3 regions of the Streptomyces sp. NPDC052396 genome follow, and region 3 is predicted to be linked to each of the others. Evidence: riboswitches for the same ligand, from Rfam matches in the RefSeq annotation. Region 3 holds a riboswitch; each other region holds the start of a gene.
The links. Region 3 has a riboswitch for cobalamin ahead of ACIHFE_RS05940 (ribonucleoside-diphosphate reductase subunit alpha). Riboswitches for the same ligand answer to the same signal wherever they lie in the genome.
Positions count from the first base shown of each region.

Region 1 (2,193 bases), on a different contig from region 3:
GCCGCACGCGAGCGGGTCGCCACCTCCCTGGAACGCGCCGTCCACCGCGGCAAGACGGACCGGGCGACCGCCGAAGACGCTCTGGCCCGGCTCGTCTTCACCACCAGCCTCGAAGATCTCGCCGACCGGCACCTGGTCGTCGAAGCCGTCGTGGAGAACCCGGAGGTCAAGACGGAGATCTTCACCGCCCTCAGCAAGATCGTCGAGGACCCGGGGGCCATCCTGGCCACCAACACCTCCTCCATCCCCGTGATGCGCCTGGGTATGGCCACCGGCCGGGCCGACCGGGTCCTCGGGCTGCACTTCTTCAACCCCGTGCCGGTCATGCCCCTGGTGGAGATCGTCACCTCGCTGCACACCAGCACCGAAGCAGCCGCCACGGCAGAGGCATTCGCCCGCGACACGCTCGGCAAGACCGCGATCCGCTCCAAGGACCGGGCCGGCTTTGTGGTCAACTCCCTCCTCATCCCCTACCTGCTGTCGGCCATCCGGATGGCGGAGTCCGGCTTCGCCACCGCCACCGACGTGGACCAGGGCATGGAGCTGGGCTGCGCCCATCCGATGGGACCGCTCAGGCTCGCCGATCTGATCGGCTTGGACACCGTGGCCTCCATCGCCCGGGCGCTGTACGAGGAGTTCAAGGAACCCCTGTACGCCCCGCCGCCGCTGCTGCTGCGGATGGTCGAAGCCGGGCTGCTCGGCCGCAAGACCGGCCGGGGGTTCCACCCCTACGACCGGGGCTGAGGGACCCGGGTGCGGCCAGAGCTGAGGTTTCCGTGTCCCAGGTCACCTTCCGGAATCCGGAACAGCGATACCCGCAAGCACGGCCCGCGTCCTAATCTGGCGGGGCAACAGGTTCGCCCCGTCCGCCAGGCGGGCGCGTCGTAAGAGGGAACCCGGTGGAAATCCGGGACTGCCCCGCAGCGGTGAGTGGGAACGACCGCCGTCATACGCACTGGATCCGTGCCGCGGATCCGGGAAGCGACGGCCAGTAGGTGCCCGCCGGGAGACCGGCGGACGTGCCCGCGAGTCCGAAGACCTGCCCGTTGCCCGTGTGCGCCCATGCGTACGCGGAGATCCCGGTGACCTCGAGGGCGGGTCGGCGCATATATCAGGCGGGCACGAGCGTGTGCGGTGGCACAGGCTGCGTGGTCCGCCCGGTCTGCCATCCTTCGCGCCTTCGCCTCATCCCGGGGTCGTTTTGCCAAGAGCTCGCGAAGGAGAGTCTTGTGACAGCCAAGTCCGCAGCCGCGGCAGTACGCGCCACCGTGTATGGCTACCCCCGCCAGGGCCCGAACCGGGAACTGAAGAAGGCGATCGAGGGCTACTGGAAGGGCCGCGTCAGCGCCGCCGAACTCCACCGGACCGCGTCCGTGCTGCGCAGCACCAGCTGGCAGCAGCTCGCCGAGGCCGGTGTGGACGAGGTGCCGACCGGCGACTTCTCGTACTACGACCATGTGCTGGACACCACCGTGATGGTCGGCGCGATCCCCGACCGCCACCGTGCCGCCGTCGCGGCGGACCCGCTGGACGGCTACTTCGCCATGGCGCGCGGCACCGAGGACCTGCCGCCACTGGAGATGACCAAGTGGTTCGACACCAACTACCACTACCTCGTCCCCGAACTCGGGCCCGGCACGGTCTTCAGCGCCGACTCCGCCAAGCAGGTCGCCGAACTGACGGAAGCGGCCGCACTGGGTCTCTCCGCGCGCCCCGTGCTCGTGGGGCCCGTGACCTATCTGCTGCTCGCCAAGCCCGCACCCGGCGCCCCCGCGGACTTCCAGCCGCTGACCCTGCTGGACCGGCTGCTGCCGGTGTACGCACAGGTGCTCGCCGACCTGCGGGCGGCCGGCGCGGGATGGGTGCAGCTGGACGAACCCGCCCTCGTCCAGGACCGCACCCCCGCCGAGCTGAACGCCGCCGCCCGCGCCTATCGCGACCTCGGTGCGCTCACCGAACGGCCGAAGCTGCTGGTCGCCTCGTACTTCGACCGGCTCGGTGAGGCCCTGCCGGTACTCGCCAAGGCGCCCGTCGAAGGGCTGGCTCTGGACTTCACCGGGCCCGCCGCCGCCAACCTCGACGACCTCGCGGCGGCCGGCGGCCTGCCCGGCAAGCGCCTCGTCGCGGGCGTCGTGGACGGCCGCAATGTGTGGATCAACGACCTGGAGAAGTCGCTGTCCACCCTGGCCACGC
Region 1 is NZ_JBIUAW010000005.1:435,074-437,266, reverse strand. Features, by position in the region: gene ACIHFE_RS15980 (3-hydroxybutyryl-CoA dehydrogenase) at 1-744, shown strand, start outside; cobalamin riboswitch at 837-1,062, shown strand; gene metE (5-methyltetrahydropteroyltriglutamate--homocysteine S-methyltransferase) at 1,230-2,193, shown strand, end outside.
Region 1: another riboswitch for cobalamin. It lies ahead of metE (5-methyltetrahydropteroyltriglutamate--homocysteine S-methyltransferase); the one in region 3 lies ahead of ACIHFE_RS05940 (ribonucleoside-diphosphate reductase subunit alpha).

Region 2 (2,193 bases), on a different contig from region 3:
GGTTGGAGAACGCCCACTGGTAGGCGAAGTTCATAAAGGTCCCGTCGAGCGTGTCGAACAGGCTCATCCCGGCGGCGAACAGCAGCGGCAGGCAGAGGATGGCGTACCAGGGCAGCCCCGCGGCGGCCCCGCTGCCCGCCATCACCATCAGGGTGACCTCGGTGGCGGTGTCAAAGCCCAGCCCGAACAGGAAGCCCAGCGGAAACATCTGGCCCGGGCGGGAGATGGAGCGGGTGAGGCGGCCCAGGATGCGGTTCATAAAGCCCCGGGAGTCCAACTGCTCTTCCAGTTCGGCCTCGTTGAAGCGGCCCTCGCGCATGGTGCGGAAGATGCGCAGGATCCCGGCGAGCGCCACCAGGTTGAGCGCGGCGATCAGGTAGAGGAAGCCGCCGGAGACGGTGGTGCCCACCACACCCAGGGTCTGGTGGGTGGTGGACTCCTCGTTCATCAGGGTCCCGGCCAGATGTGTGCCGCCGGAGACCAGGGCCGCCATCACCACCACCACGGAGGAGTGGCCCAGGGCGAACCAGAAGCCCACCGAGACCGGCCGTTTGCCGTCGGCCATCAGCTTGCGGGTGGTGTTGTCGATGGCGGCTATGTGGTCGGCGTCGAAGGCATGCCGCATGCCCAGGGTGTAGGCGGTGACGCCGAGGCCGATGCCGTAGACCTCGCTGCCCACCTTGTAGTGGTTGGGCACGATCAGCAGGAAGAGCACGCCGAACGCGACGATGTGCAGGGCGGCTATGACGGCCAGCAGACCGGCGGTGCGCACGGTGTCCTGGCGGCGCCAGCGGAAGGAAGTGACCGGCGCGACGCCGGTGGTATCAGTAGGGGGCAGGCTCATCTGCCGTTCACGCTCCAGCACCTCGTGGATCGATTCTGAGATGCCGTGGCCGGTCTCCTGGCTTACGGGTTTTCCCGCGCCCGTCCCAGCCTTCCCGGCAGCCGGCTGCTGCCAGTGGCTCCGTACCCGCCGCAAGGGCGCGCACGGAAGGGGACGGTAACTCCCCGATCACAGTGGCGAGGGCCGCTCCGGACTCCGGACCCAAGGTCCGTCACCGGTCTTCCCGAGCACCACGGCCGCACCACCCTAGCTCCCCCAGGCGGCCATGTGGCCGAGAAGTGGTGATGGTCATGCCTTGACGCGCACCCATCAACCCCGCCAGAGTCTCCCGCACCCCTCGGACGAACTCCCGTGCGCTGTTCGGGCGGAGCCGGGACATCCATGCTGCTCAACCCTGTCCATGTGATGGACGCGTCAGGCGGGCCGGTGCTACGAGTGCGAGTGCAGCAGACCACGAGGAGAGGTTGACTCCATGGCAGACCCAGATACCGGGCCCACCGGGAACCCGGGATTCGTCCGGCGGATCGGCCTGTTCCAGGCCACCGCCATCAACATGGCCCAGATGTGCGGCATCGGCCCCTTCGTCACCATCCCCCTGATGGTCGCCGCCTTCGGCGGTCCGCACGCCGTCATCGGCTTTGTCGCGGGCGCGGTGCTCGCGCTCGCCGACGGGCTGGTCTGGGCCGAGTTGGGCGCCTCACTGCCCGGGGCCGGCGGCAGTTATGTCTATCTGCGGCAGGCCTTCCAGTACCGCACCGGAAAGCTGATGCCCTTCCTGTTCGTCTGGACGGCGATGCTCTACATCCCGCTCGCCATGTCCACCGGAGTCATCGGCTTTGTCCAGTATCTCGCCTATCTCTGGCCGGATATGACGCAGACTCAGGGCGATCTCACCGGCATCGGGCTGATTGTGCTGGTGGTGGCGCTGCTATGGGGCCGGGTGGAACACCATGCCCGGATCAGCGTGCTGCTGTGGTGCGTGATGATCGCCTCGGTGGTGATGGTCATCCTCGCCGCCTTCACCCACTTCAGCCCACACCGTGCCTTCACCTACCCCGCGCATGCCTTTGAGTTGACGACCAATCACTTCTGGATCGGTTTCGCGGCCGGGCTCACCATCGGCATCTATGACTACGGCGGTTACTGGACCACCGCCTATATGGGCGCCGAGATCAAGGACCCGGGGCGGGTGCTGCCGCGCTCCATCATCTACTCGATCGTCGGCATCATGGCCATCTATCTGCTGTTGCAGATCGGCACCCTGGGCGTGGTCGACTGGCAGGACATGCTGGATCCCCACAACAGCGCCTCCTCATCGGTGGCTTCGGCGGTGCTGGAGAAGACCTGGG
Region 2 is NZ_JBIUAW010000012.1:183,898-186,090, forward strand. Features, by position in the region: gene ACIHFE_RS28115 (HoxN/HupN/NixA family nickel/cobalt transporter) at 1-844, opposite strand, end outside; cobalamin riboswitch at 874-1,094, opposite strand; gene ACIHFE_RS28120 (APC family permease) at 1,317-2,193, shown strand, end outside.
Region 2: another riboswitch for cobalamin. It lies ahead of ACIHFE_RS28115 (HoxN/HupN/NixA family nickel/cobalt transporter); the one in region 3 lies ahead of ACIHFE_RS05940 (ribonucleoside-diphosphate reductase subunit alpha).

Region 3 (2,193 bases):
TCGGTCACCGCCTTGCTCGCCGCGCGCACCGCGCGTTCATCGCCGGTGAAGCGCACCGCCACCACGGCGCTGTGCCCGTCGCGGGCGCGCAACTCGGCCGGGTGCCGCGGCCAGTAGCCGCGCACCCAGGCGATATGCGGGTCGGCGGTGAGCCGGGCGGTCAGTTCGCGGCCGGCCCGCTCGGCCTCCGGGGCGTCCAGGGAACCCTTCGCGGTCGCCAACAACAGCAACTGGGGCTGCCCCGCGTGGAAGCGGTCGGCCAGCAGGGCATCGGCCCGGGTGGACTCGGCGCCGGCGGGCGTCCAGCCCCCGGGCGCCAGTCTTTCTCCGACCCCCCGGCCGCCCAGTCCGGCCGCCAGGGCCACCAGGGCGAGCAGCAGGAGGGCGCGCAGAGCGCGCCGGCGAGTACCGTAGACGGTCTTTGCCAGGGAGAAGCGGAGAGCCATCACATGGGCGTCCTTCGCAGGGTCGGACGGGGCCAGGAATTACTCATTCCGTAGATTAATCACAATGCGTCAAGAAGCGAACACAAGCCTCGATCAGGGCGCGTCGATACCGGCCTCCAGAGTGTCCCCAGCACGGCAATCAGGCCCAGCCCTGGGCGCACTATCACGATCCCGGCACTACATGTGGGGGTGCCTTTGCCGCCCGGCACTAGATGTATGCTCGTCTTCGCTGTCGCCGCAGGGGAATCCGGTGGAAATCCGGAACTGTCCCGCAACGGTGTATGTGTGCTCTTTTGACGCACCACCAGTCCGAGGACCTGCCGACAGCACGCCCATGACCGAGCCGTACGGCTTGGCCTGGGCGTGGAATACGTCCGGGCCTCGCGGGTTGGGCCGAGGGACGCGGTGTGGTGCTGCCCTGACGCGCTCAGGGCTGCCCTGACGCGCCCTTGCCGCTCTCCCGCCCGGCCCCCAGCCGAGCGAGGGAGAGCCCCAGTGACCATCGCGCCCGCAGATCCGGTCTCAGTTTCAGCGGAGGCGTCCGGCGGTCCCGGGACCGCGCTGCTGCGCACCCTGACCGAACTGACCGCCGATCTGCCCGCCACGGACCCCGGCAAGGTCGCCGCGGCCGCCCTGCGCGGCCGGCACCCCGGCTCCGACGAGGCCGAGCTGCGCTCGCTGGCCACCGAGGCCGCCGCCGGCCTGATCGCCGAGGAGCCCGAGTACTCCAAGCTGGCCGCCCGGCTGCTCACCCTGGCCATCCGCGAGGAGGCCGCCGGCCAGGGCGCCGTCTCCTTCACCGCCTCGGTCGCGGTCGGCCACCGCGAGGGCCTGATCGGCGACGAGACGGCCGCGTTCGTCACCGCCCACGCCGGGCGCTTGGACGCCCTGGTGGACGCGGCGCTGGGGGATGGCGCCGACGACCGCTTCGGCTACTTCGGCCTGCGCACCCTGCACAGCCGCTACCTGCTGCGCCACCCGATCACCCGCCAGGTGATCGAGACCCCGCAGCACTTCCTGCTGCGGGTGGCCTGCGGCCTGGCCGAGGACCACTCGGAGCGGGCGCTGGCGGACGTGGCCGAGCTCTACCGGCTCACCAGCACGCTCTCCTACCTGCCCTCCTCCCCCACCCTGTTCAACTCCGGCACCCGGCACCCGCAGATGTCCTCCTGCTACCTGCTGGACTCCCCGCTGGACGAGCTGGACTCCATCTACGAGCGCTACCACCAGGTGGCCCGGCTGTCGAAGCACGCCGGCGGCATCGGCCTGTCCTACTCCCGCATCCGCTCCCGCGGTTCGCTGATCCGGGGCACCAACGGCCACTCCAATGGCATCGTGCCCTTCCTGCGCACCCTGGACGCCTCGGTGGCGGCCGTCAACCAGGGCGGCCGGCGCAAGGGCGCGGCCTGCGTCTACCTGGAGACCTGGCACGCGGACATCGAGGAGTTCCTGGAGCTGCGGGACAACACGGGCGAGGAGGCCCGCCGCACCCACAACCTCAACATCGCGCACTGGATCCCGGACGAGTTCATGCGCCGGGTGGAGGCGGACGCCGACTGGTCGCTGTTCTCCCCGGTGGACACCCCGGACCTGGTCGACCTCTACGGCGATGAGTTCGACGCCGCGTACCGCGCCTACGAGGCCGCGGGCAAGGCCGTCAAGACCATCCCGGCCCGGGTGCTCTACGCCCGGATGATGCGCACCCTGGCGCAGACCGGCAACGGCTGGATGACCTTCAAGGACGCCG
Region 3 is NZ_JBIUAW010000002.1:195,487-197,679, reverse strand. Features, by position in the region: gene ACIHFE_RS05945 (MMPL family transporter) at 1-446, opposite strand, end outside; cobalamin riboswitch at 646-786, shown strand; gene ACIHFE_RS05940 (ribonucleoside-diphosphate reductase subunit alpha) at 942-2,193, shown strand, end outside.